DNA from 3 places in the Streptomyces sp. NPDC002513 genome. Region 2 is predicted to be linked to each of the others. Evidence: riboswitches for the same ligand, from Rfam matches in the RefSeq annotation. Region 2 holds a riboswitch; each other region holds the start of a gene.

Evidence for each region. A riboswitch is a leader RNA that binds a small molecule or an ion and turns the genes downstream of it on or off. The one in region 2 is predicted to bind glycine.
Region 1: it holds a riboswitch for glycine, as region 2 does, so the genes downstream of both, gcvP (aminomethyl-transferring glycine dehydrogenase) here and gcvT (glycine cleavage system aminomethyltransferase GcvT) in region 2, are expected to answer to the same signal.
Region 3: it holds a riboswitch for glycine, as region 2 does, so the genes downstream of both, gcvP (aminomethyl-transferring glycine dehydrogenase) here and gcvT (glycine cleavage system aminomethyltransferase GcvT) in region 2, are expected to answer to the same signal.

The regions. Positions count from the first base shown of each region.
Region 1 covers NZ_JBSFXK010000010.1:121,758-131,215, forward strand. The annotation lists gene glyA (serine hydroxymethyltransferase) at 1-166, opposite strand, end outside; gene gcvH (glycine cleavage system protein GcvH) at 168-542, opposite strand; gene gcvT (glycine cleavage system aminomethyltransferase GcvT) at 616-1,716, opposite strand; gene gcvP (aminomethyl-transferring glycine dehydrogenase) at 1,747-4,611, opposite strand; glycine riboswitch at 4,765-4,860, opposite strand; gene speB (agmatinase) at 4,969-5,967, opposite strand; gene ACWD5Q_RS10090 (MFS transporter) at 6,017-7,339, opposite strand; gene ACWD5Q_RS10095 (PucR family transcriptional regulator ligand-binding domain-containing protein) at 7,396-8,979, shown strand.
Region 2 covers NZ_JBSFXK010000021.1:76,511-85,968, forward strand. The annotation lists gene ACWD5Q_RS16670 (enhanced serine sensitivity protein SseB C-terminal domain-containing protein) at 1-580, opposite strand, end outside; gene ACWD5Q_RS16675 (enhanced serine sensitivity protein SseB) at 879-1,670, opposite strand; gene ACWD5Q_RS16680 (AAA family ATPase) at 1,984-2,667, opposite strand; glycine riboswitch at 2,840-2,955, shown strand; glycine riboswitch at 2,956-3,068, shown strand; gene gcvT (glycine cleavage system aminomethyltransferase GcvT) at 3,139-4,260, shown strand; gene gcvH (glycine cleavage system protein GcvH) at 4,370-4,747, shown strand; gene glyA (serine hydroxymethyltransferase) at 4,760-6,022, shown strand; gene ACWD5Q_RS16700 (L-serine ammonia-lyase) at 6,109-7,476, shown strand; gene ACWD5Q_RS16705 (hypothetical protein) at 7,481-7,708, shown strand; gene ACWD5Q_RS16710 (AAA family ATPase) at 7,797-9,269, shown strand.
Region 3 covers NZ_JBSFXK010000085.1:5,256-14,713, reverse strand. The annotation lists gene ACWD5Q_RS32775 (DUF5999 family protein) at 1-124, shown strand, start outside; gene gcvP (aminomethyl-transferring glycine dehydrogenase) at 244-3,129, opposite strand; glycine riboswitch at 3,307-3,402, opposite strand; gene ACWD5Q_RS32765 (PRC-barrel domain-containing protein) at 3,517-3,888, shown strand; gene ACWD5Q_RS32760 (DNA polymerase IV) at 4,058-5,488, opposite strand; gene ACWD5Q_RS32755 (MerR family transcriptional regulator) at 5,543-6,208, opposite strand; gene ACWD5Q_RS32750 (bifunctional nuclease family protein) at 6,590-7,063, opposite strand; gene ftsR (transcriptional regulator FtsR) at 7,148-7,903, opposite strand; gene ACWD5Q_RS32740 (FHA domain-containing protein) at 7,948-8,820, opposite strand; gene ACWD5Q_RS32735 (DUF881 domain-containing protein) at 8,882-9,458, opposite strand, start outside.

The sequences.
Region 1 (9,458 bases), on a different contig from region 2:
CGTACTTGTTGGTCAGGACGGAGCCCTGAGCCTCCATCACCGCCACCGGTGCGAAATTCTCGCTGGCGATCATCTCCAGCGTGTTCTGCTGGCGCACCAGCTCGGCACGCACGGCGGCGAACACCTCGGGGTCGAAGTCGGCGAGCCGACGGTCCAGCACGGACATCTCAGGCTCCTTCGGTGAGAGTCGTGTAGGCGGTCGCGTCCAGCAAGTCGGGCGCGCCGGTGATCCGCAACCGGAACAGCCAGCCCGCTCCGAACGGGTCGGAGTTGACCAGGCCGGGATCGGCTACCGCGGCTTCATTGATCTCGACGACCTCGCCGTCCGCGGGAGCGAACAGGTCGCTCACGGACTTGGTCGACTCGATCTCTCCGCACGCCTCGCCGGCCTTGATCGTCGCGCCGACGACGGGCAGGTCGAGGTAGACCACGTCGCCGAGCGCGTCGGCCGCGTGGGCCGTGACTCCGACGGTCGACACGTCGCCGTCGGTCGCGATCCACTCGTGGTCGCTGGTGTACTTCAGGTCGGTGGGCAGGCTCATGATGGGTTCCCTGGGAATGTCGGCCGGTCCGGGAGGACCGGGTGTGGCTGATGTGGGGGCCCTTGGGACGCGGTCAGGCTTGGCGGCGGTAGAAGGGCAGCGGGACGACCTCGGCGTACTCCTGGCTGCCTCGGATGTCGACCAGCACCTTCGTGCCGGGTGCACTCCGGCCGGCCGGCAGGTAGGCCATCGCCACGGGGTGGCCGAGGGTGGGCGACAGGGCGCCTGAGGTGACCTCGCCGAGGCGCTCGCCGGTGTCCGGGGCGAGTACGGCGTAGCCGGTGCGCGCAGCTCGTCGGCCGGTCGAGGTCAGCCCGACGAGCACGTGGTCCGGCCCCTTGTCACGGCAGGCGGCCAGGGCCGCCTCGCCGACGAACCCGCCGGGCTTCCCGAACACCACGATGCGGCCGAGTCCCGCGTCGAACGGCGTGGTGCGCACGGTGAGTTCCTGGCCGTACAAGGGCATGCCGGCTTCGAGGCGCAGCGTGTCGCGGCAGGCCAGGCCGCAGGGGAGAAGGCCGTGCTCCGCGCCCGCGGCGCTGACGGCTCGCCAGAGGGCCACCGCGTCCTCGGGGCGGCAGTAGATCTCGAAGCCGTCCTCGCCGGTGTAGCCGGTGCGGGCGAGCAGCACCTCGCGGTCCGCCAGCCGTGCCCGGTCGATCGCGTAGTACTTCAGCGACGGCACGTCGACGTCGGCCAGTTCGCTGAGGATCGTCGGCGACTTCGGCCCCTGGACCGCGATCAGCGCCCACTCGCTGGAAGCGTCCCGGATCGTGGCGACGTAGCCGTCGATCCGGTCACGCAGGCAGGAGAGCACGACCAGCGCGTTGCCGGCGTTGGCCACGACGAGGTACTTCTCCTCGGCCAGGCGGTGGACGACGAGGTCGTCGAGGACTCCGCCGGTGTCGTGGACCAGCATGGAGTAGCGGGCGCGGCCGACGGCGATCTTCGACGGCTTCCCGACCAGCGCGTGGTCGAGGGCCCGGCCCACCTCGGGACCGGACAGTTCGATCTCGCCCATGTGGGTGAGGTCGAAGATTCCGGCGGTGGTCCGTACGGCGTGGTGCTCGGCCAGTTCGGAGGTGTAGCGCAGCGGCATCGACCAGCCGGCGAAGTCGGTGAACGACGCTCCGAGTTCGGCGTGGATGCCGTGCAGTGGTGTCTTCTTGGACATGGTGGTTCCCTCAGACCGTGACCGGTCGGATCACGACTCGAACGACTCGGGGGGCGGGCAGGCGCAGACCAGGTTCCGGTCGCCGTGCGCCTGGTCGATCCGGCCGACCGGCGGCCAGTACTTGTCGGGCGTGACGCCCGCCGGAAAGACGGCCCGCTCGCGCGAGTAGGCCCGGGTCCACTGACCGGCGATCGCGGCCGCGGTGTGCGGCGCCCGTCGCAGCGGGCTCCCCTCGAGGGTCCAGGCGCCCTGGTGCACCAGGTCGATCTCGGCGCGGATCGCGATCATCGCCTCGCAGAAGCGGTCCAGCTCCTGAAGGCTCTCACTCTCCGTCGGCTCGACCATCAGCGTGCCGGCGACCGGGAAACTCGTCGTCGGCGCGTGGAAGCCGTAGTCGATGAGCCGCTTGGCGATGTCGTCGACCGTCACACCCGTGGCGGCGGTGATCGGGCGTACGTCGAGGATGCACTCGTGCGCGACGAGGCCGGCCTCCCCGGAGTACAGGACGGGGAAGTGCGGCGCGAGCCGACGGGCCACGTAGTTGGCGCTCAGCACGGCCGTCTTGGTGGCCTCGGTCAGCCCCTCCGCGCCCATCATCCGGATGTAGGCCCACGGGATCGGCAGGATGCCGGCACTGCCGAACGGTGCGGCGCTCACCGACCCGGTCCCGCCGCGGCGGCCGGTGTCGGGGTGCAGCGGGTGGGTGGGCAGGTACGGTGCGAGGTGCTCGGCCACCGCGACCGGGCCGACGCCCGGCCCGCCGCCGCCGTGCGGGATGCAGAACGTCTTGTGCAGGTTGAGGTGGGACACGTCGCCACCGAACTCACCCGGCTTGGCGACCCCGAGCAGCGCGTTGAGGTTGGCACCGTCGACGTACACCTGTCCGCCGTGCTCGTGAACCAGCTCGCACAGCCGGGTGATGCTCTCTTCGTAGACACCGTGTGTCGAGGGGTAGGTCACCATGATCGCGGCCAGGTCCTCGGCGTGCTTCGCGCACTTGGCCGCGAGGTCGGCGAGGTCGACCGTGCCGTCTGGCCGTGACGCCACCACGACGACGCGCATCCCGGCCATGACCGCGGAGGCCGCGTTGGTACCGTGCGCGCTCGCCGGGATCAGGCACACGTCGCGCCCGGACTGGCCGTTGCTCCGGTGATAGGAACGGATCGCGAGCAGGCCCGCGAGCTCGCCCTGCGATCCGGCGTTCGGCTGGATGGAGACCTTGGCGTAACCGGTGACCTCGGCCAGCCATGTCTCGAGCTGCTCGATCAGGGTCAGGTACCCGGTCGCGTCCGTGAGGGGGGCGAACGGGTGCAGGTCCGCGAAGGCGGGCCAGCTGACCGGTTCCATCTCCGTGGTCGCGTTGAGCTTCATCGTGCAGGACCCGAGCGGGATCATGCCGCGGTCCAGCGCGAAGTCACGGTCGGACAGCTTGCGCAGGTAGCGCAGCATCGCGGTCTCGGAACGGTGCTGGTGGAAGACCGGGTGGGTGAGGAAAGGGGAGGTACGACGCAGCCCCGACGGAAGTGCTGCCGAAGCGCCGGTTGCCGGCCCGTCCAGGTCGCCGTCGCCGGCCCGGCCGAAGGCGTCGAGCACGAGGCGGACGTGCTCCTGCGTCGTGACCTCGGAGCAGGAGACGCCGACATGGTCCTCGTCCACCAGCCGCAGCCGCAGACCCTTGCCGTGCGCTGCCGCGACGACCTCCTCGGCCCGGCCGGGGACCCGCACCAGCAGAGTGTCGAAGAACGCGCGGTGCACCACCGTGATCCCGCTCGCCCGTAGACCCGCAGCGATGAGCGTGGCGTGCCGGTGCGTCCGTCGGGCGATCTCGGCCAGACCGTCGGAGCCGTGGTAGACGGCGTACATCGACGCGACCACGGCCAGCAGCACCTGCGCCGTGCAGATGTTCGAAGTCGCCCTGTCGCGCCGGATGTGCTGCTCGCGGGTCTGCAGGGCGAGGCGGTACGCCGGCCGGCCGGCGTCGTCCATGGACACGCCCACGAGCCGGCCGGGCAGATGGCGTGTCAGCCCTTCGCGGACCGCGATGTAGCCGGCGTGCGGCCCGCCGTAGAACAAGGGGACACCGAAGCGCTGGGACGATCCCACGACGATGTCGGCGCCGAACTCGCCCGGCGGCACGAGCAGGGTGAGCGCCAGCAGGTCGGCGGCGACCGTGACCAGCGCCCCGCGCGCCCGTGCCGCAGCGGTCACCTCGCGCAGGTCGCGGACCGCGCCCGAGCAGCCGGGGTAGGACAGCACCACCCCGAAGAAGTCGTCCTCCGGCAGCGGCTCGGCGACATCGATCTCGACGACCTCGACACCGACCGCGTCGGCACGCGTGCGCAGGACGTCGAGGGTCTGCGGCAGGGTGTCGCGGTCGACCAGGACGCGGGTGGACCTCTTCTCGCCGGCGACACGGCGCATGACCGTGACCGCCTCGGCGACCGCCGTACCCTCGTCGAGCAGGGACGCGTTGGCCGTCGGCAGTCCCGTGAGATCGCCGACCATGGTCTGGAAGTTGATCAGCGCCTCGAGTCTGCCCTGGCTGATCTCCGGCTGGTACGGCGTGTAGGCGGTGTACCACGCCGGATCCTCCAGCACGTTGCGCCGGATCACCGCGGGTGTGATGGTCGGGTGGTAGCCGAGGCCGATCATCGGGACGGCGACGGTGTTCCTACGGGCGAGCTCGTGCAGCTCGGCGCGCGCCTCGGCCTCGGTGGCGGCGGCGGGCAGGTTCAGGTCGGAGGTGCTCCGGATGCCGCTCGGGACAGCGGCGTCGATCAGCTCGGTCAGTGTCGGGTAGCCGACGTCGGCGAGCATCTTGGCGCGGTCGGCGTCGCCGACACCGATGTGACGGGCGGCGAACTCGCCGGACGCGGAGGATCCGGGTGAGGTCATGGCGGGAGGCTCCCTGATGGGGGGCGCCGCGGACGCGGCGCCGTGGACGGGTGACCTCCCCGCTCTGTCATCGGTACCTGAGAGCTTCACCACCGGGTCCGGCGGTTTGCACCGTGGGCGCAGGACGTTGACGTCCCGTCTTTCCAGAGTCGCTTCACCGGAGCGGTACTTGTGCCTGAGAGATTCTGGGGAGAGTTGCTCCTTCGGCGCCTCGCCAGGACTGGGCGAGGGCTCTCCCGCTCCGGTTCGAGCAGCGTTTGTGTTGAGTTGTCGAGCCGGACCGCAAGGCCGGGTGGAGGCGCCGTCAGGGCGGGTCGGCACCCTGACGACCCTGGTGACCGTCGATCACGTCCGGAATCAGGCGTGCTCCGATGCCGGGAGCACGGGACTGGCCACGCGGTGCTTCGTCATGAGCGTGACCAGGTCGAACACCACGGTGGCGGCGGCGACGCAGGTGATCTCGGCGTGGTCGTAGGCAGGAGCGACTTCGACCACGTCCCCGCCGACGATGTCGAGTCCGTCGAGGCTGCGCAGCAGGCGAAGCAGCTCTCGGCTGTTGAACCCGCCCATCTCCGGCGTTCCCGTTCCCGGTGCGAATGCGGGGTCGAGCACGTCGATGTCGATGGAGATGTACACCGGTGCGTCGCCCACGCGTCGTCGTACGGCGTCCACCGCCCCGTCGATCCCGATCACGTCGAGGTCCCCGGCACGGATCGCCCGGAAGCCGAACGCCTTGTCGTTCACCAGGTCCATCTGGTCGTAGATCGGTCCGCGGATGCCCAGGTGTATGGACTTGTCCTCGGCGAGCAGGCCCTCTTCGAAGGCCCGGCGGAACACCGTGCCGTGCGTGATCGGAGCGTTGAAGTAGGTGTCCCAGGTGTCGAGGTGCGCGTCGAAGTGGACCAGCGCGATCGGGCCGTACTTGTCCTTGGCCGCGCGCAACATGGGCAGCGCGATGGTGTGGTCTCCGCCGATGCTCACGATGCGCCGGTCGGACCGGCCCGCGATGTCGCGGGCGTAGCCCTCGATCTGGGCGACCGCCTCGTCGATGCTGAACGGCGTACAGGGAACGTCGCCGGCGTCGACGACCTGGAGTGCTTCCAGTGGCGCGGTGTCGAGCTCGACGTGGAACTTCGGGCGCAGGTGACGGGAGGCCTGACGGACGCCCATCGGTCCGAAGCGGGCGCCCGGCCGGTACGACGTGCCCCCGTCGAACGGCACGCCCAGGACCGCGATGTCGTAGTCGCTGACCGAGCCGATGTCCGGGATCCGGGCGAAGGTGCCCAGACCGGCGAAGCGCGGGACCTTCGTGGCGTCGAGGGCGCCGATCGGGGTGGGCCGGTTGTCGTGGTTCATCACGGTCTCCTGTCAGTTCGCGGTGGTGGTGAGGCGGGGTCCGGGAGTCTCAGCAGGGTTGTCGGCCGAGGCAGGTGTCGCTCAGCGATCGGCCTCGGGTCTCGGTGCCCCAGGCCAGCGTGGCCAGGAGCCCGACGACCGACACGACGGCGCCGACCAGGAGCGGCAGGTTCTGGCTCCTGGCCAGGGCGAACGGCATCAGGTAGGTGCCTGCGGCCGCCCCGATGCGGGACAACGCGGTGCCCACGCCGACGGCGGTGGCGCGGATCTCGGTCGGGAAGAGTTCGTTGGGGTAGACCACCTCGAGGAAGCTGGAGCCGCCCGAGGCGAGTGCGAAGACGCAGATCGCGGCGAAGGAGACCCAGGCCGGCGCTCCCGGCGCCAGCCCGGGGATACCGAGAGCGATCCCGATGATCCCGAAGGACCACAGCAGCAGCGCCCGTCGGCCGATCCGCTCGACCAGCCACAGCCCGGGGACGCCGCCGATGACGAACAGCGCGGCGAGGAAGATTTCCGCGACGTTGCCGGTGATTCCCATGCCCGCCAGCAGGTCCGGGGCGAACGAATACAGCGCGAACAGCGGAATCACCTGGGCGGTCCAGAAAATACCGACGAACAGGGTGCGCTCGAGGTATGGCTTGCGGAACACCGTGGCGTAGCTGGTCCTCGCGGCAGCCAGCTCCGCGGCCAGGTCCGCCACGCCGTACCGCGAGCCGAAGACCTTCTTGATCGACCGGTCGGCCTCCTCGGTACGGCCCTTGCTGAGCAGCCAGCGCGGCGACTCTGGAGTGCCGAGCCGCAGGAACAGCGTCACGACGGCGAACACGGCGGGGCTGGCGAGCATGAAGCGCCAGGCGTTCACGCCGAGTTCCTCAAGACCAACGCCCACGAGGTACGCCGCCGCGGCCCCGAGCGCCCAGACCACGAAGGTGGCGCCGAGCATCCGGCCGCGGTACCGCCGCGGGAGGTACTCCGCCAGCAGGGACGTGGCGATCGGGTAGTCGGCACCGATGGCCGAACCGAGCAGGAAGCGCAGGACGACCAGCTGCCAGACCTCGGTCACGAAGGCGGACAGAACGGAGAACAACGCCAGCGCGGCCAGGTCGGCGATGTACATGACGTGCCGGCCGATCTTGTCGGTGACGTATCCGAAGACCGCCCCGCCGAAGAAGATGCCGATCAGGCTGGAGGCCGCGACCAGACCCTTGTCGCCGGTGGTCATGTCCAGCGCCGGGGTGAGCGTGGTGAACGCGACGCCGATGATCGCGATCGCGTATCCGTCGATGAACGGCCCGCCCGACGAGTAGGCGGTCAGCTTCGTGTGGAAGCGCGTCAGGGGCGCGTCGTCAATGAGGTTCGATCCAGCAGCCATGCAGAAGTCCTTGGCTCGGGACGGCCGGGCGGAGGTACTCCTCAAGGTGTACGTCGGTGCCGCAGGGGCCGTGCAGGCTCACCGCGCTCAATGTTCGCCCGGCCGCTTGTACATTCGCTCAACGCCGCTATGCAGACGGTCAAGCTCTGTCGTACCGTGATGCCATGCCGATCACGGTGGGAGAGTTGCTCGAGATGCCGCACCTGCGCCTGCGGCTCCACTCGGGGGCGGGCGCACTGGACCGGCCGGTCTCGTGGACGCACACGACCGACCTGCCTGAGCCGTGGCGGTGGGTGACCGGCGGTGAACTCCTGATGACGAACGGCATGCCGATTCCGCGGAGTGCGTCCGGCCAGGAGGAGCTGGTCCGGCAGCTGGCCGAACATGGCGCCGCCGCGCTTGCCATCGGCGAGCAGATGTATGCCCCGCCGCTGACCAAGCGGCTGGCGCAGACGAGTGAAGAGCTGGGCTTCCCCGTGCTCTGGATCGCCTACCCCATGCCGTTCGTCGCGATCTCCCGCGCGGTCGCCGAGGCGACCCTCCTGGAACAGTCCAAGCGTCTGATCCGGACCGAACGGATCTACCAGGCGCTCCAGCAGGTCTCCTCGCAGAGCTCCGGGCTCAAGACGCTCGCGAGTGCACTGTCCCGCGAGCTCGGCTGCGGCGTCCGGGTGTGCGACCGGCTGACCGGCCACGACTGGTACCCGGGAGTCGCCCCGCTCCCCGAAGAGATCCGCACCGCTGTGGCCGAGCGTCGCGGAAAGCTCCGAGCCGGCGTCATCGCGGTCCGTCTCCACGGAGACCGCCGTGCGCTGCTGGTCGACGTGCCGGTGCATCCGGACGCGGTCCTCGTCGCCCTGCCCGAGCCGACCGAGCAGCCGGACGCGCTGCTGCTGCAGCACGCCGCGACCGTCTGTGCGCTGGCGCTTTCCCAGGCCCGCTTGACCATCGAGCACGACCGCAGGACGGGTGCGGAGCTTTTGCTCCAGATCCTCGACGCAGAGCTGCCACCGTCCGTGGCCCAGCGCCAGCTGGAGGAGTCGGGCCTGCGGCTCGCGGAGGTGGTGTGCGTGGCGGCACGGAACGACGACGACACGGACCTGCTCAGAAATACGCACCTCAACCTATGGCGCTCGGCCGTGCCCCACGTCACGGTGCACCGCGGCGGCGTGTCGCTCACGCTTCTGCCCGACAACGCCGTGCAGGTATGGGTGCAGGCTCTCGGGCAGGGCGGTCAGACGGGTGTCAGCGACCTGGTCGTCCGCCCTGAGCGCGTGGTCGACGCGGCACGAGAAGCCACATGGGCGCTCGACGTCGCGCGGGATCAAGGCACCCCGCTGCTGCGGTACGCCGACGCGGATCCCCTGCTCGGTCCGCGCAACCCGGTCGAGGCACGGGCACTCGTCGATCGCGTACTCGGCCGCATTGTCGAACTGCCGTCTGGGCAGGCCGGCGAACTGTTGATGACTTTGCAGGTGTTCCTCGAAAATGGCAGGTCTTGGCAGCGGACGGCCGAGGCCTTGCACGTTCACCGGCAGACGGTGCTCTACCGCATTCGGCGGATCGAGCAGCTGACCGGGAAACGGGTCGCGGAAACAGGTGATCTGGCCGCGCTGTGGCTCGCTCTGAAGGCTATGTGAGGGCGAGCCCTCGGAAAGGACCGAAGCCCTTTCCTCCACGGCTGGAGATCCCGTGATCCCAGCTCCTCCTGAACGGGGAGTGTCTCATCGACGGCGGGTCTGACGATCATGGAAGCGACGCGAGATGACCGAGACCGCCGTCGAGTCCGAGCTTCAGGAGCCTGCCGTCGAATCAGTGCTGAGCGAGGCGACGGACGAGCAGGTGACCGCGATGCGCCGGGCGGTTCTTGCGCGCGACGAGAGTCCTGGGGGCCGAGCCCGGATCGCCGTGCGTGCCGCACAGAGGAGACCACCGGGGCGCCCGGACAGCCACCGGAGGAGAAACAGGCGATCAAATACGACTTGAAGCGGAACCAGGTCTTACGCGTCCGGTAGCCGGTGCCCTTGCCGGGGAAGTTCGCGGTGAGCGCCGACTCCGTCGTGGACTCCCCGGCGCTCGACCCGCCTGCCTTCCGGTCACCCGCCTTGCCGGTGAGCGC
Region 2 (9,458 bases):
GCGGCGAGGTGTCGTAGACGTCCAGGCCGATCGCCAGATAGGGAGCGCCGAGGGCGGGCTGCACCCAGGCGCGCCGCAGCGAGCGCACCGCGGGTGTGCGGTGTGCGTTCTGCGTGAGGAGGGCGTAGAACTGTGGGATCGCGATGACCGGTTCGGCGAGCCGGAGCGGGCCGGCGGGCTGACGCTCCAGGCCGGTCGCGATGCGGCGCAGATCCAGCCAGGGGATGCCGACGCCGCCGCCCGGCGCATGCGGGTTGAGCCACAGGCCGTAGTGGTCCGGGTAGAGGGTGCGGGCCGCGTCGAGGCCGTCGACCACCTCGTAGGAGCGGTTCCAGCCGCAGGCCGAGAGTTCCTGGGCGGAGGTGACGCAGGGCGCGTAGCCGTAGCCGTTCACCTCCATGTGTCCGTACTGGGCGTCGGGCGAGCCGGCCTGGCCGTGCCAGAGCAGCATCCAGACCTGGCCGGAGGACGGGGTCGCGAGGACGCGCAGCAGCGCCTCGTAGGCGTCGTAACGCCCGGGCGTCACCTGGCGCAGCATCTGCTCGACCTGTCCGGCCGCGGCCGTGCCCGACGCGCTCACCCTCTACCGCCCCTTCACGACAAACCTGACAACCCCGACGGAGACCTTCGGTGCGTGGTGCACGGCTCTCAGCCGCGCCGCCCCGACCCAGTGCCCCGACAGGGCACTGGCCATTCTCTCCTGTCCGCGGGACACCGCATCCCCCCGCGGCCGCGCCGGGGACCGGGCCCCCGCCCCGGGCCGGAGACGGGCTTGTCCCGTCCCGGCCATGAAACCAGGTTAAGGCGCCCTACTGACAGCGCCTTGACGCGCACCGCCCCGCATCGCCCCGGCACCGCGTGCCGCGGGCGCGGGCGGCTCAGTAACCGTGCTGGTAGAACGGCCGTACGTGCTCCCGCAGCCACTCCCCGACCGGGTCCTGCGCCACATCCAGGAACACCATGTTCACGGGCACGCCCACCGGCACCTGCCCGAGCGCCCGGCCGAGCGCGTCCAGCGGGAGCGTACGTATGTCGGCCTCCTGGGAGGAGAGTTCGACGCCGATGAACATCACCGGGTCGGCGGTCTCGATCGCGGCCAGGCAACGGCGCGCGGTGAGCACCACCCCGGTCGCCGCGAACTCGGCGGAGGCGGCGGCGAGGAAGTCCACCGGGTCGTCCTGCCAGTCGGGCTCGAACAGCCGGACGCGCCCGCCGCTCACGGGGCCGTCCAGCGGGGTGCGCCCGGCGCGGCACAGCTCGGCCACCGCGTCCGGCGGCAGCGGCACGCCCACCACGCCGCCGGGGTTGACCGCGATGCCGACCTGCGGGGGCAGCCCGCGGGCGAACTCGACGGCGGGCGCGATCGTGTACGACATGTGGTTGCCGACGACCTGGCGGAACTGCTCCTCCGAGGTGAACACCGGCACATACGCCTGCCCCTCGATCTCCACCGTGGGCAGGTCGAGCGGGCCGCTGTGCGGGCCGCCGCCGCTCGGCAGCGGCACCCACAGGAAGCTGCGGCCGAGGACCTCCACGATCCGGCCGCCGGCCGAGGGGATGCCGAGCGAGGCGGAGAGCACCTCCTCCAGCTCGTTGCCCGGCCAGCCGCCGTGCGGATGGGGGTGTGCCTGTGCGGGGAAGTCCGCGGGAAGGTCCGCCGGGAAGTCCATCTCTGCTACCGCCTGCGAAAGAGCTGAGGAACCACTGCTGAGATGCGCAAGGCTAACGGGTACGCGGGCCGCGCCCCTCAGGCGGCGAAGCCGGCCCCGGTGCGCGAAGGCGGCCCCGGTCCCGCGTAACCAGCTCCGGTCCGCGCAACCGGCCTCGGGTCCGGAGTCGGCCCCCTCGGTTCGCCGAGCCCGCCCCGGTCCCGCGCGACCGGCCACGATCGCACGCAGCCGACCTCGGTCCCGCGAAACCGTCCTTGCTCCCGCAATGCCCGCCCCGGTCCCGCGCGAGCGCCCCCCGTCCGCGGCGTCGGCGTCAGCCCGCGAAGTCGATCCGGCGCAGGACGTCCGCCGCCTGACGGTCGAGGAGGACCACCGAGCCGCAGCCGTCCGGGACGGTGCCCCGCTCGACGGAGCCCAGCAGACGCCCGGCGGCCCGGCGGTGCCTGAGGAACGCGTACCGCGACACGCCCCGGCCGCGCTCGCGCTGGCCCGCCAGGGCCGCGTCCGTGGTGACGTCGAGCACGAGCAGATGGAGGGTGCCGCCGCGGCGGCGGGCCGCGCGGGCCAGCCAGGAGCGCACCCAGGGCTGCGTCCCGCAGTCGTGGACGACGACCCCGGTGCCGGTGCGCAGGGCGCGGCGCAGGCCGGCGTAGTGGGCGAGGCGGACGAGGGGGCGGTAGACCGCGTACGGCAGGAAGCGGGAGAGGCGCTCGTCCCAGCGGTCGCGGACGTCCTGGGAGTCGATCCGCGCCCCCCGTACCGCACGGCGCATGAGGGTGGACTTGCCGCTGCCGGGCAGACCGGTGATCACGACGACGTCGCCCGCGTCGAAGGTGAGCCCCCGGGGGACGCGCCCGGCCCGGTCGCGCAGATCACGGACCTGGGCGCCGGTGGCCGCCCGCGGTGCCCGGCGGGCCTGCCGGGCCGGGGCTCCCGGCCGGCTGTGCACCGCGAAGCCCGAGGTCGTCGCGTACGCCGTCGTCCTGTTCACCGTGATCGTCCTCCCCTGGGGGGTCAGGAAGTCCCCTCCCCGTCGAGCGTAAAGAGAAGGTAATGCGCGGTGTCTCGTGATTCCGTCGCCGTAGCGCCACAAGCCGGTTACAGGTGCGGCCCTGCCGTGATCGGACGAGGCGTGCAATGATGTGCCCGCCAACTGCATACCGGCCGCTTGAATCCGCGCGGGAGAGTCCCGGGTCCGTACGTCGTCTGCCGTACGTCCACCCCGGGCGCCGAAGGAGCAAGTCCCTCCCTTGAATCTCTCAGGCCCCGATACCGCGCGGGCGAGGCACATCTGGAAAGCGGGCCGCCACCGGCGGCTCCACCCAAGGTGCAAGCCATGACACCCCGCCGCGCGGGGTCATGGCGAACCTCTCAGGTTCCGATGACAGATGGGGAGGAAACGACCTCGCCCTCCCCGCGCCCGGCTTCGCTCGCGCGAGGGGACCCCATCGCCCTGGGAGCACAACCGATGAGCAGTAGCAGCCCCCTGCGCCACACCGCACTCGATGCCCTGCATCGTTCGCTGGGCGCGACGATGACCGACTTCGCCGGCTGGGACATGCCCCTGCGGTACGGCTCGGAGCGCGACGAGCACCTCGCCGTCCGGACGAGGGCGGGCCTCTTCGACCTCTCACACATGGGCGAGATCACGGTGTCCGGTCCCGAGGCCGTCCGGGTGCTGGACCACGCCCTGGTCGGCAACATCGGCTCGGTCGGTGTCGGCCGCGCCCGCTACACCATGATCTGCCAGGCGGACGGCGGCATCCTCGACGACCTGATCGTGTACCGGCTCGGCGAGCGGGAGTACATGGTCGTCGCCAACGCCTCCAACGCCCAGGTGGTGCTGGACGCGCTCGTGGAGCGGTCCGCCGGCTTCGACGCCGAGGTGCGCGACGACCGGGACGCCTACGCGCTGATCGCCGTCCAGGGCCCGGAGTCCCCCGGCATCCTGAAGTCCCTCACCGACGCCGACCTGGACGGCCTGAAGTACTACGCGGGCCTGCCCGGCACGGTCGCCGGCGTCCCCGCGCTGATCGCCCGCACCGGCTACACCGGCGAGGACGGCTTCGAACTGTTCGTCGCCCCCGAGCACGCCGAGAAGCTGTGGCAGGCGCTGACCGAGGCGGGCGCGCCGGCCGGCCTGATCCCCTGCGGTCTGTCCTGCCGGGACACGCTCCGCCTGGAGGCGGGCATGCCGCTGTACGGGCACGAGCTGACCACCTCCCTGACCCCCTTCGACGCCGGGCTCGGCCGGGTCGTGAAGTTCGAGAAGGAGGGCGACTTCGTGGGGCGCGCGGCGCTCCTCGAGGCCGCCGAGCGCGCGGCGCAGCACCCGCCGCGCGTCCTGGTCGGCCTGGTCGCCGAGGGCCGGCGCGTGCCGCGGGCCGGGTACGCCGTCGTCTCCGGCGGCGAGGTGATCGGCGAGGTCACCTCCGGCGCGCCCTCCCCCACGCTGGGCCGGCCGATCGCGATGGCGTACGTCGACGCCGCGCACTCCGCGCCCGGCACGGCCGGGGTCGCGGTGGACATCCGGGGCAGCCACGAGCCGTACCAGGTCGTGGCGCTGCCGTTCTACAAGCGCCAGAAGTAGACACCGGGCCCGGGCCGGACGGGGCACCGCCCGCCGTCCGCCCTGCTCACGGACTTCTTCAGCAGTCCCCCTTCACCACCACTCCCCCGCGTACAGGAGAATTCAGGCCATGAGCAACCCCCAGCAGCTGCGTTACAGCAAGGAGCACGAGTGGCTGTCGGGCGCCGAGGACGGCGTCTCGACGATCGGCATCACGGAGCACGCGGCCAACGCGCTCGGCGATGTCGTGTTCGTCCAGCTCCCGGAGGTCGGTGACACGGTGAGCGCGGGCGAGACCTGCGGCGAACTGGAGTCGACCAAGTCGGTCAGCGACCTCTACTCCCCGGTCTCCGGCGAGGTCACGGACGTCAACGAGGACGTGGTGAACGACCCGTCGCTGGTGAACTCCGCCCCCTTCGAGGGCGGCTGGCTGTTCCGGGTGCGCGTGTCGGAGGAGCCCGCCGACCTGCTCACCGCGGACGAGTACACCGAGTTCTCCGGCAGCTGAGGAACCGTATCCATGTCGATTCTGAACACTCCCCTGCACGAGCTCGACCCGGATGTCGCCGCCGCCGTCGACGGCGAGCTGCACCGTCAGCAGTCCACCCTCGAGATGATCGCCTCGGAGAACTTCGCCCCGGTCGCGGTCATGGAGGCCCAGGGCTCGGTCCTCACCAACAAGTACGCCGAGGGCTACCCGGGCCGCCGCTACTACGGCGGCTGTGAGTACGTCGACGTGATCGAACAGATCGCCATCGACCGCGTCAAGGAACTCTTCGGCGCCGAGCACGCCAACGTGCAGCCGCACTCGGGTGCCCAGGCCAACGCGGCGGCGATGTTCGCGCTGCTCCAGCCCGGCGACACGATCATGGGGCTGAACCTGGCGCACGGCGGGCACCTGACCCACGGCATGAAGATCAACTTCTCCGGCAAGCTCTACCACGTGGTCGCGTATCACGTGGGCGACGACGGCACCGTCGACATGGCCGAGGTCGAGCGCCTCGCCAAGGAGAACCGGCCGAAGCTGATCGTCGCGGGCTGGTCGGCCTACCCGCGCCGGCTCGACTTCGCCGCCTTCCGCCGGATCGCGGACGAGGTCGGCGCGTACCTCATGGTCGACATGGCGCACTTCGCCGGTCTGGTCGCGGCGGGTCTGCACCCGAACCCGGTCCCGCACGCCCACGTGGTCACCACCACCACCCACAAGACGCTGGGCGGTCCCCGCGGTGGCGTGATCCTCTCGACGGCCGAACTGGCCAAGAAGATCAACTCCGCGGTCTTCCCCGGTCAGCAGGGCGGTCCCCTGGAGCATGTGATCGCCGCCAAGGCGGTCGCCTTCAAGATCGCGGCGAGCGAGGACTTCAAGGAGCGCCAGCAGCGTACGCTGGAAGGCGCCCGCATCCTGGCCGAGCGCCTGGTCGAGGACGATGTCCGGGCCGTGGGCGTGGACGTCCTGTCGGGCGGCACCGATGTGCACCTCGTCCTGGTCGACCTGCGGAACTCCGAGCTGGACGGTCAGCAGGCCGAGGACCGCCTGCACGAGGTCGGCATCACGGTCAACCGCAACGCGATCCCGAACGACCCGCGCCCCCCGATGGTCACCTCGGGCCTCCGGATCGGCACGCCCGCCCTGGCGACCCGCGGCTTCACGGCCGAGGACTTCGCCGAGGTCGCGGACGTCATCGCCGAGGCGCTCAAGCCGTCCTACGACGCCGCGGCGCTGAAGGCCCGGGTGACGGCCCTGGCCGACAAGCACCCGCTGTACCCGGGGCTCGCCCAGTAAGTCACCTTCCGGCCGGCACCGCGCACACTGGAGAGGAGCGCGGTGCCCGGCCGGCCCCTGCACCACCCCCGTATTGAGGAGTCCCCGTGGCCATCTCGGTCTTCGACCTGTTCTCGATCGGCATCGGCCCGTCCAGCTCCCACACGGTCGGCCCGATGCGCGCTGCACGCATGTTCGTCCTCCGCCTGCGCAACGAGGGCCTGCTGGAATCGGTCGCGTCCGTGCGCTCGGAGCTGTACGGCTCCCTGGGCGCCACCGGCCACGGCCACGGCACGCCCAAGGCCGTGCTGCTCGGGCTCGAAGGCCACTCGCCGCGCACGGTGGACGTGGAGAGCGCGGACCAGCGGGTGGAGGACATCAGGGAGTCCGGCCGCCTCTGGCTGCTCGACGAGCAGGAGATCGCGTTCTCCTACGACGACGACCTGGTGCTGCACCGCCGCAAGACGCTCCCCTACCACGCGAACGGCATGACCCTGTGGGCGTACGACGCCTCGGGGACCGAATTGCTGGCCAAGACGTACTACTCGGTGGGCGGCGGCTTCGTCGTCGACGAGGACGCGGTCGGCGCGGACCGCATCAAGCTCGACGACACGGTGCTGAAGTACCCCTTCCGCACCGGGGACGAGCTGCTGCGTCTGACCAAGGAGACCGGTCTGTCGATCTCCTCGCTGATGCTGGAGAACGAGCGGGCCTGGCGCACGGAGGAGGAGATCCGCGAGGGCCTGCTGGAGATCTGGCGGGTCATGCGGGAATGCGTGGCGCGCGGCCTGTCCCGTGAGGGCATCCTGCCGGGCGGTCTGAAGGTGCGCCGCCGCGCGGCCGTCACCGCGCGCCAGCTCCGGGCCGAGGGCGACCCGCTGGCCCACGCGATGGAGTGGCTCACCCTCTACGCGATGGCGGTGAACGAGGAGAACGCGGCGGGCGGCCGGGTGGTCACGGCCCCGACGAACGGAGCCGCGGGCATCATCCCGGCGGTGCTGCACTACTACATCAACTTCGTGCCCGGCGCGGACGAGGACGGAGTGGTCCGCTTCTTGCTCGCCGCGAGCGCGATCGGCATGCTCTTCAAGGAGAACGCGTCCATCTCCGGCGCGGAGGTCGGCTGCCAGGGCGAGGTCGGCTCGGCCTGCTCGATGGCGGCGGGCGCGCTGGCGGAGGTCCTGGGCGGCACCCCCGAGCAGGTCGAGAACGCGGCCGAGATCGGCATGGAGCACAACCTCGGCCTGACCTGCGACCCGGTCGGCGGCCTGGTCCAGATCCCGTGCATCGAGCGCAACGGCGTGGCCGCGGTCAAGGCGGTCACGGCGGCCCGCATGGCGATGCGCGGCGACGGCTCCCACAAGGTCTCCCTCGACAAGGTCATCAAGACGATGAAGGAGACAGGCGCGGACATGAGCGTGAAGTACAAGGAGACGGCGCGGGGCGGTCTCGCGGTGAACATCATCGAGTGCTAGGGGAATGGGCCCTCAGGGGCAGCTGACCATCGAGCGCGTCTACCTGATCACCAGCCTGAGCGTCTCCGACGCCACCTGCACCGAGCCCGCCACCTGGATCGGAGGCCATTGGGGTACCGAGAACCTTCTGCACCACATGCGGGACCGCACGTTCCGCAAGGACGACTCCAAGATCCGCACCGACAACCTGTCCCGCGCCATGGCCTCCCTGCGCAACCAAACTGCGACCTGAGCTGAGGCGCATGACGACATGCACGCAATCCCAGAATATAGAGGTACAGTTTATAGAAGTGCATCCCTAGGATCATGGGGAGTCTCGGGTGGACAAGCCCTCCGACATGTTCGACCGCGACTACGAGTGGGCCGCGCTGCAACGCTTCATCCTCGACCCACAGCCCGGTGCCACCCTCGGCGTGGTCTCCGGTCGACGCCGGCAGGGCAAGACCTTCCTCCTCGACGCGGCCTGCCGCGCCGCCGGAGGTTTCTACTTCGGCGCCACCGAGGCGACCGATGCGGAGTCGCTGCGCCGGATCAGCGCAGCCCTGACCGAGCACACTCGCCCCGCCAGCCCCTACCACTTCGCCACCTGGGCCGAAGCCATCGACGCCCTCCTCGCGCTCGGCCATGGGCGACCTGTCCCCGTGGTCATCGACGAGTTCCCCTACCTCGCCAAGGCCAACCCCGAGCTGCCTTCTCTGTTCCAGGAGGCGCTTCGGCCGCTTCGTGAGCAGCGTGCCACCTCCCGCACCCGGCTGCTCCTGTGCGGCTCGGCCCTGTCCTTCATGGGCAGACTCCTCGCCGGGAATGCCCCCCTGCGCGGCCGCGCAGGCCTCGATCTCCTCGTGCGTCCGCTCGACCACCGACTCGCCGCCGACTTCTGGGAGATCACCGACCCGCGCCTCGCCCTGCAGGTCCACGCAGTCGTCGGCGGCACCCCCGCCTATCGCCGCGAGTTCGCGCGCGGCGACACTCCCAGCAGCCTCGACGACTTCGACGACTGGGTGACGCGCACCGTACTCAACCCCGAGACCCCGCTGTTCCGCGAGGCCCGGTACCTGCTGGCCGAAGAACCCGACCTGCGCGACACCACCCTGTACCTGTCGGTCCTGGCTGCCGTCGCCGAAGGAAACGCCACCCGCGGCGGCATGGCCGGCTATCTCGAGCGCAAGGCCACCGACATCGCCCACCCCATCAATGTCCTCGAAGACGCCGGGCTGCTCCACCGTGACGCCGACGTCTTCCGCGAGAACCGGCCCACCTACCGCATCGCCGAGCCCCTCATCGCCTTCTACCACGCCATCATGCGTCCGGTCTGGGACCAATTGGAACGCCCTGGAAACGCCGCCAGGGTCTGGCAGGCCAGCCGTCGCCGTTTCACCAGCAACATCCTCGGCCCGCACTTCGAGCAGGTCTGCCGTGACTGGACCCTGCACCACACCGACCCCGACCTGCTCGGAGGGCTACCCGCCCGCGTCGGACATGGCATCGTCCACGACCCCAAGGCCCGCACCGGATACGAAGCCGACGTCGCTGCCATCGGCATCGCCGACGGCACCAAAGCCCCGCTGTTGGCAATCGGTGAGGCCAAATGGAACGACACCATGGGCATCGCCCACCTCGAGAGGCTTCAGCACATCCGGGACCTCGTCACCCAGGCCGGACGCTACGACACCGCTGATACCCGCCTGCTCTGCTTCAGCGGAGCAGGATTCAACGACAAACTCCGCGCAGCCGCCCTGGCTTCCCCCGACATCGAACTCATTGACCTGGCCCAGCTGTACGGCCGTCCCTGACTGGCACAGATCAATGCCCACATTTGCGCGTGAAGTACAAGGAGACGGCCCGGGGCGGGCTCGGGATGAACATCATCGAGTGCTGGGGAAATGGCCCCTGACCAGCGCGTTCGTGTCTTTCGGCGCCGTCGGGGCCTTCCCTGCTTAAGCGGCGGAAAGTCCCCGGTCGCTCGACGGTCTCGTGCCGGT
Region 3 (9,458 bases), on a different contig from region 2:
GGGATGGAGCCTGCTGTGCAACGGCGTTCTGCTCTTCGAGGACACCGGTGAGCTTCTGCCCGACGGCCAGATCATCGCCCCGCACCGCCCGCTGGGCATCGACCGGGTGACGACGGCCGCCTGAGCGGCGCGCGCGGGGCAGACGCTGCCCCGCGCTACGAGGGGCACATACTGCCCCCGTGACACGAGGGGCCGGCCGGAGACATACGCTCCGCACCGGCCCCGACGCATATCCCGCGGCGATTACTCGTCGTAAGCGTCCAGCGGCGGGCAGGAGCAGACCAGGTTGCGGTCGCCGAAGGCCTGGTCGATGCGGCGCACCGGCGGCCAGTACTTGTCCGCGGCCGACACGCCGGCCGGGAAGACGGCCTCCTCACGCGTGTACGCGTGCTCCCACGTGCCGCCGAGCGCCGCCGCGGTGTGCGGGGCGCCCCGCAGCGGGTTGTCCTCGGCGGGCCACTGCCCCGAGCCGACCTTCTCGATCTCGGCACGGATGGCGATCATCGCGTCGCAGAACCGGTCGAGTTCGGCGAGGTCCTCGGACTCGGTCGGCTCGATCATCAGCGTGCCTGCCACCGGGAACGACATGGTCGGTGCGTGGAAGCCGTAGTCGATCAGCCGCTTGGCGACGTCGTCGACGCTCACACCGGTCGCCTTGGTCAGCGGGCGCAGGTCGATGATGCACTCGTGCGCGACCAGGCCGCCCGGGCCGGTGTAGAGGACGGGGTAGTGCGGCTCCAGGCGCTTGGCGACGTAGTTGGCGGAGAGCACCGCCACCTGCGTGGCCCGCTTGAGGCCCTCCCCGCCCATGAGCCGGACGTACGCCCACGAGATCGGCAGGATGCCCGCCGAGCCCCACGGGGCGGCCGAGATCGGGCCGACGCCCGTCTCCGGACCGGCCGCGGGCTGCAGCGGGTGGTTCGGCAGGTACGGCGCCAGGTGCGCCCGCACACCGACCGGGCCGACGCCGGGGCCGCCGCCGCCGTGCGGGATGCAGAACGTCTTGTGCAGGTTGAGGTGCGAGACGTCGCCGCCGAAGTGGCCGGGCTTGGCGAGGCCGACCAGGGCGTTGAGGTTGGCACCGTCGACGTACACCTGGCCTCCGGCCTCGTGCACGGCGGCGCAGATGTCGGCGACGTGCTCCTCGAACACACCGTGCGTAGACGGGTAGGTGATCATCAGCACGGCCAGCTCGTCGCGGTACTTCTCGATCTTGGCGCGCAGGTCCTCGACATCGATCTCGCCGTCCTCCGCGGTCTTCACGACGACGACGTTCATACCGGCCATGACGGCGCTGGCGGCGTTCGTGCCGTGCGCGGAGGACGGGATGAGGCACACGGTGCGCTGGTCATCGCCGTTGGCGCGGTGGTAGCCGCGCACTGCGAGCAGACCGGCCAGCTCACCCTGCGAACCGGCGTTGGGCTGGAGGGAGACCTTGTCGTAGCCGGTGACCTCGGCGAGCCGCTCCTCCAGCTCACGGATGAGCGTGAGGTAGCCCTGTACCTGCTCGGCGGGCGCGAAGGGGTGCAGCTGCCCGAACTCGGGCCAGGTCACCGGCTCCATCTCGGTGGTCGCGTTCAGCTTCATGGTGCAGGAGCCCAGCGGGATCATGCCCCGGTCGAGCGCGTAGTCGCGGTCGGCCAGCCGGCGCAGGTAGCGCAGCATCGCGGTCTCGGAACGGTGCTGGTGGAAGACCACGTGCGTGAGGTAGTCGTCGGTGCGCAGCAGCGTCTGCGGCAGCGCGTCCTCGGCCGTCGTATCCAGCGCCGCGACATCGCCCTCGACGCCGAACGCGGTCCAGACGGCTCCGAGCTGGGCCCGGCCGGTCGTCTCGTCACAGGCGATCGACACATGGTCGGCGTCGACGAGGCGCAGGTTCACACTCCGCTCGCGGGCGGCGGTGACGACCGCGTCGGCCCGGCCCGGCACCCGCACGGTGAGAGTGTCGAAGTAGGAACCGTGGACGACCTCGACTCCGCCTGCGGTGAGTCCCGCGGCGAGGATCGCGGCGTACCGGTGCGTGCGTCGCGCGATGGTCCGCAGGCCCTCGGGCCCGTGGTAGACGGCGTACATCCCGGCCATCACCGCGAGCAGCACCTGGGCGGTGCAGATGTTGCTGGTCGCCTTCTCCCGGCGGATGTGCTGCTCCCGCGTCTGCAGCGCCAGCCGGTACGCCTTGTGTCCGTCCGCGTCCACGGAGACGCCGACGAGCCGTCCCGGCAGGCTCCGGGCGAACTTCTCCTGCACGGCCATGTAGCCGGCGTGCGGGCCGCCGAAGCCCATCGGCACACCGAAGCGCTGGGTGGTGCCGACGGCGATGTCGGCGCCCAGCTCGCCGGGCGAGGTCAGCAGCGTGAGCGCGAGCAGGTCGGCGGCGACGGTGACGAGCGCGCCCAGCTCGTGGGCCTGCTCGATGACCGGCCTGATGTCGCGTACGGCACCGGAGGCGCCCGGGTACTGGATCAGTACGCCGTTGATCTCCCGCCCGGCGACCTCGGCCGGGATGCCGTCGCCGAGGTCGGCGACGACGACCTCGACGCCGGTGGGCTCGGCACGGGTCTGGATCACGGCGATCGTCTGCGGCAGCGCGTCCGCGTCGACCAGGAACAGGCCCTTCTTGTTCTTGCCCATGCGCCGGGACAGCGCCATCGCCTCGGCGGCTGCCGTGCCCTCGTCGAGCAGGGAGGCACCGGAGGTCGGCAGGCCGGTGAGGTCGGCGACCATGGTCTGGAAGTTCAGCAGCGCCTCGAGCCGGCCCTGCGAGATCTCCGGCTGGTAGGGGGTGTACGCGGTGTACCAGGCCGGGTTCTCCATCACGTTCCGGAGGATCACCGGCGGCGTGAAGGTGCCGTGGTATCCGAGACCGATCATGGAGTCGAGGACCTGGTTGCGGCCGGCGAGCGAGCGCAGCTCGGCCAGCACCTCGGCCTCGGTGCGCGCGCCCGGCAGGTCGAGGGCATCGGCGTTCTTGATCACATCCGGGACCGCGGCGGCCGTGAGTTCGTCGAGCGAGCCGTAGCCGACCTGCGCGAGCATCTTGGCCCGCGCTTCCTGGTCGGGCCCGATGTGGCGCTGCTCGAAGGGCGTTCCCTGTTCGAGCTCGGAGAGCGGAATGCGATGGGCGGTCATTGCGGAGGCCTCCTGGTCTGACGCGACCTTCGAGGGGCACCCCGGCGCGGGTACCCCGACGGCCTCCCCCTCTGTCATCTCGACCTGAGAGCTTCACCGGTCCGCCCGAAGGCGCTCCGGTTTTCACCGTCGGTGAGAGCGGGAGCCGTCGACACCCGCCCTGCTTTCCAGAGTGACCTCGTCCGTGCGGTACGTGTGCCTGAGAGATTCCGGGGAGGGTTTGCTCCTTCGGCGCCTCCGGATCGCTCCGGAGGACTCTCCCGCACGGGGTCAGCAGCCGCTTGCCAGACTACCAGCGGGGACCACCAGGCAACCTTCGAGTGGCCGTCGTGCTGAATGTGCTCTTTTGTAGTGCTGACGGATGTGTTGCGACCAGTTGGAGGGACCGTGCAGACCGATATCGATCCGCGGAATCTGATCGGCCGCAAGGCGTTCGACCGCAATGGGGTCAAGATCGGCACGATCGACGAGGTCTATCTCGACGACGCGACCGGGGTGCCGGAGTGGGCTGCCATACGGACAGGTCTGTTCAGCAGGGACGCGTTCGTGCCGCTGGAGCCCAGCCGACTGGTCGAGGGCACGCTCTACGTGCCCTTCGAACGTGCGCTGATCAAGGAGGCACCCGACTTCGGCGTCGGACGGCACCTCTCGCCCGAACAGGAGCTGCAGCTCTACCACCACTACGGCCTCGATGTGGCCCCGCCGCCCGCGCCGCCGGACCGCGACTTCGGGCGGCTCGCGAAGCCCGAGGGGACCTGAGAGCGGGCCTCCCCCGCGCGTCGATGGGCCGTGGGACCGTGCCGGCCCCACGCTGCTCTACGGCCTTGTCACGGCCCCGTCCCGGCCCGCGGCGTCCTCCCGCCCCGCTGCTCACCGCCACCGTTCAGATCCCGGACGCCGCCATGCTCCACGGACCGTCGGCGCGCCCTCACGCCCCGCTGCCCGCCCGCGTCTCGGCCGCCTCGGGTCCTGCCTCGGCGGGCCCGAGGCTCTCTTCGGCGGCCTCGGGCCTTGGTGGCACCAGGGGCAGCGGGTCCGTCGGCTCCAGCCCTGGGTCGTCGGTGCGGAACGTACGCACGCGCCCCGGCCCCGAGTCGGGCGTCTCGAACCGTATCGTCACCCTGCCCAGCCCACTGCCCTGCACCCAGCCGTGCCCGTGGTCGATGTGCCGCACGTCCTGCCCCGCGCGCCAGACCGGCTCGGCCGGTGCCGTCGGCTCCTCCTCGACGGGCTCGGCGGCGGCCTCCTCCTCCGGACGCTCCTCGGCCACCGCCTCCCCGGCCGCCAGGTGTGCCTGGGCGAACAGGTCCTCCTGCGTGTAGTCGGCGAGCCCGCTGACGCCGACGCCGAGCAGCCGGACCCCGCCGGTGGTGTCCACGGACTCCAGCAGCCGCGCGGCCGCCTCGCGTACCACCGCGGGGTCGTCCGTGGGGCCGCGCAGGGTCTCGGAGCGGGTCAGGGTCGAGAAGTCGTACCTGCGTACCTTCAGCACAATGGTCCTTCCCGACAGCCGGGCGTCCCGCAGCCGTCGCACACAACGGTCCGCGAGCCGCTGCACCTCCAGTCCGACCCGGACCCGGTCGTGGATGTCGACGTCATACGTGTCTTCGACCGAGACCGACTTGGCCTCCCGCTCCGCCACGACGGGCCGCTCGTCCCGGGCCAGGGCCATGGCGTACAGCGCCTGCCCATGAGCCTTGCCCAGCAGCCTGACCAGCTCGTCCTCGCCCGCCTCGGCGATCTCGTCGACCGTGGTGATCCCGGCCCGCCGCAGATGGTCCCCGGTAGCGGGCCCGACCCCCGGCAGCGTGCGCACCGACAGGGGGCCGAGCAGGGCCCGCTCGGTGCCCGGCGGGATCAGCACCAGGCCGTCCGGCTTGGCCTGCTCGGAGGCGATCTTGGCGAGCATCTTGGAGGCGGCGAGTCCCACCGAGCCCGTCAGACCCGTGACCGACCGGATGTCCGCGCGCAGCCTGACCCCCACGAGCCGCGCCGACTCCTCGTCCCAGGCGGCTCCCCCGGCCTCCAGGTCCACGAACGCCTCATCGAGGCTCAACGGCTCCACCAGCGGCGACAGGGCCCTCAGCAGCCCCATGACCTGCTCGCTGATCTGCCGGTAGAGCCCGAAGCGCGGCGTCAGATACGCGGCGTTCGGCGCGAGCCGGCGCGCCTGGGCCATCGGCATCGCCGAGTGCACCCCGAACACACGGGCCTCGTACGACGCCGTCGCCACCACCCCGCGGGGCCCGAGCCCGCCCACGACGACGGCCTTCCCGCGCAGGCTCGGCTTGGCTGCCTGCTCCGCCGAGGCGTAGAAGGCATCCATGTCGAGATGCAGGATCGTGGGCGCGGTTCTCACATCTCCGATGCTGCCCTACGCCACTGACAATGCCACCGGTCGTCGCGGCGCGTCTCAGACGGCCCGATTACGGCGCCGCGCCAACTCGTCCGCCGGATTGTGGCCGACGAGGGTCTCCCCGGTGTCGACCCGCTCCCCGTGCAGCTGCGACAGCGCGTTCTCCACATCCCGCCACACGACGCCCACGGCGATGCCGAAGATGCCCTGTCCGCCCTGGAGCAGCGCGTGGACCTCGTCCGGTGAGGTGCACTCGTAGACCGTCGCGCCGTCACTCATCAGGGTCATCCGCTCCAGGTCGCGGAAACCGCGCTCCCTGAGGTGCTGGACGGCGGTGCGGATGTTCTGCAGGGACACACCGGTGTCGAGGAAGCGCTTGACGATCTTGAGTACGACGACATCGCGGAAGCTGTACAGTCGCTGGGTCCCCGACCCGGAGGCGGGGCGCACGCTCGGTTCGACGAGTCCCGTCCTGGCCCAGTAGTCCAGCTGCCGGTAGGTGATGCCCGCGGCGGCGCACGCCGTGGGGCCGCGATAGCCGACGCTCTCGGAATCCGTTTCCGCGTCGCCCGGTACGGCGGTCGGCCGCTGAGGGGCCGCGTCGCTGTGCTGGGGGTATCCCCCGCTCGAACGGAACCGAGAGCTCGGGGGAGGGTACGGACCGCTCTCTCCCAGACTGCGTCCGGGAGCCCCCCCTGCCGTACCGCCGCCGCTGCTTCTCACGCCGACCTCCGTCCTTGACCTGCCTTCTCGACGGTAGGCAGTCACCAGGGGTGCGTCAACGATCGCCACACTCGGCACGCCGAGTGATAATCACCCTAGGAGTGGTTTCCCCTGCACCACCGCGGGGAAAGGCTAGCCGAATGCTCTGGCGGCGCATCGTGAGACGTCGTACAGGCCCTCGACGGGGATCTCGCGGATGACGCGTGCCCGGATCCGGCTTCACGGCTCCTGACCGAGCGGCCGGCTTCACGGCGAGCCGCCTCGGTCCGGTCCCGTAAGCGACCACCGAGCCCGGGCGCCCGGTCACCCAGGGGCGCCGTGCGTACGACGCAGCCGCCCCTCGGCCCACCATCCCGTCCGACACACCCCGCAGGGACACCGTCACTGGCTGCTCGTACCGAAGTCCTCCGGAGAGATCTGGTCGAGGAACTCGCGGAACTTCTCGACCTCGTCCTCCTGCTCGTCCGGGATCGCGATACCCGCGTCATCCAGCACCCCATCGCTGCCGTAGATCGGCGTCCCGGTGCGCAGGGCCAGCGCTATGGCATCGGAGGGGCGGGCGCTCACCTCGACGCCGCTGGCAAAAACCAGCTCGGCATAGAAGACGCCTTCACGCAGATCCGTGATGCGTACTTCCGTGAGCTCCTGGCCGACGGCTTCCAGCACGTCCTTGAACAGGTCGTGCGTCAGCGGTCTCGCGGGGGCCATACCCTGCTGGGCGAATGCGATCGCCGTCGCCTCCCCGGGGCCGATCCAGATGGGGAGGTAGCGATCGCCTCCCACTTCACGCAGGAGCACGATCGGTTGGTTGGAGGGCATCTCGACCCGGACACCTACGACATCGAGCTCGTTCACACAGCAACCCTAGGCCGTGGTCGGGATGTTTGGGTAGTCGGGCACAGAAGGGCGGGCCGATCCGCCGACGGCGAACCCTCCGGTTCAGGGCAGCCGCACGCCCAGAGCGGACTGCACCAGCGCCGCGTGCAGCTTCACCGCCAGCCCGGCCAGCTCCTTCGTACGGGCTTCGGCGTGCGCCCTGGTCTGCGGATTGCGGTGGCGCCGCAACGGAGCGACCACCTGGTCCACCAGGCCCGCCTCGCGGTCCGCGGCAGCCTTCATCACCCGCAGATGGCGCGGCTCGATGCCGTGCCCGCCCAGTTCAGCCAGCAGAGTGGCCACCGTAACGGCCTCGGCGTCGTACATCCCCTCCGCATAGGGCGTGACCAGGCCGTATGACTCCCACTCCGCGAGCTGCTCGGCGCTGATCCCGGCGGCCGTCATCAGTGCGTCGCGGCCGATCCGCGCGGCCGGAGCGGCCTCCGGATCGCCCAGGAGGTCCCCCAGCAGCTCCCCGTCCCCGGTGTCACGCGGACGGCCCAGGGACGGCAATCGCACCTCTTCGCCCCGCTCCAGGGCATCCAGGTGCTCGCGGATGACCTTGAGCGGCAGATAGTGGTCCCGCTGCATCCTCAGCACGTGACCGAGGCGCTCGACGTCACGCACGCTGAACTTGCGATACCCCGAGGGGGTGCGCTGCGGCTCGATGAGCCCCTCCGACTCCAGGAAGCGGATCTTGGAGACGGTGACTTCGGGGAATTCCTCGCGCAGCACGTTCAGCACGGTGCCGATGCTCATCAGCCCGCTGTCCGGGGCGGCGGTGCCGCTGTCGGCACCGCCGCTCGGTGTGTGAAGCATGGGACCTTCCCTGGGGGTCCCCCCGGACAGAGTCCGGGGGAGGGTCAGACGCCCCGCTGGTTGGCGTAGAAGACCAGCCGGTACTTGCCGATCTGCACCTCGTCGCCGTTGTGGAGCAGGACCTGGTCGATGCGCTCACGGTTGACGTACGTACCGTTCAGGCTGCCGACGTCGGCGACCGAGAACGATCCGTCCGGGCCCCGGCGGAACTCCACATGGCGGCGCGAGACCGTCACATCGTCCAGGAAGATGTCGCTCTGAGGATGACGCCCCGCCGTGGTCAGGTCGCTGTCCAGCAGGAAGCGGCTTCCCGAGTTGGGGCCGCGGCGCACCACCAGCAGCGCCGAGCCGAACGGCAGCGCGTCGACCGCCGCCTGCGCCTCCGGGGAGAGCGTGGGCACGGCCGTCTGGCCGGTCACCTCCGCGTCGTATGCCTCCAGACCGGAAATGGAGATCGTGGACGTGGTCTCGGACGCGCGCTCCGGAACCGCCCCGGGCCGAAGCGGAGCGCCGCAGTTGGAGCAGAAGCGGCTGTTCGCCGCGTTGCGGTAGCCGCACCTCGGACACACCAGGGCGGGCATGCCCCCGACACCTATGGGGCCGGACGCGCCAGGGTCAACAGACGGCGCGCCCTGGCCTCCGGAAATGTCACCACCCGGACCAGTGAGCTGGTCCCGGAACAGCGGGCGCTGGCCCTCCGCGTCTTGCGGCCGTGCGCGATGACGGGCGGACGCGTTGTCGCTGCCCTCTCGCGCGCTCTTGCCGAACAACTTCGCAAACAACTTCACGGGCGATTCCCCTTGACCGAAACAGACCCGCCCGTGGGGCAGGACGAACCCTGACTGCATACACCGGCTGACCCGGACATCCTGACAACGTCCGTGTCCACCAGACAGTTTCCACCACGCACCACTCATTCGGTGCGCCGACCCCCCGCAACCTGATGCCCTCGCCGGACGGGCTCCATGCACCCCCGGTTCACTGGGAGGACGACCGAGCGTAGTCAGGCTCCTTCACCGCACGCAAGGCGTCGACGACGATCTTCGTCGAACGCTCCACGGTGACCGTGGCCTGCTCTTTCTCGAGGGTCTGCACCACACCTCCCGGGATGTTGAGCGCCGGCTCCAGGTCCTGCGGTTTGCCGATGACCTTGAAACGATAGGGCCGGGTGATCTTGTTCCCGTCGACGCTCACGCTCTTCCCGGAATCCGACAGATACGTGCCGGCGACGACCCGTACGCCGTTCACCTCGATGGCCTCCGCACCGGCCGCGCGCAGCTCCTGGATCGCGTCGAGCAGCATGTCCGCCTGGACCGTTCCCTTCGCGTCCCCGATGGTCATCGTGATCCCGGGTCCCTGCGCCGCGACCGTGCCCGCAAGGATGCCGAGTTGCTTCTCCTTCTCGGCGGTCTGCTTGCGGGCCTCCTCGGCGCGGTCCGAGCTGTTCTCCAACTCGGTCCGTTGATCTTCGAGACCCTGCTTCTCGTCCTGAAGACGCTGCGTACGGTTGTCCAGTTCATCGAGGATGCGCACAAGATCTTCCTGGCGCGCACCG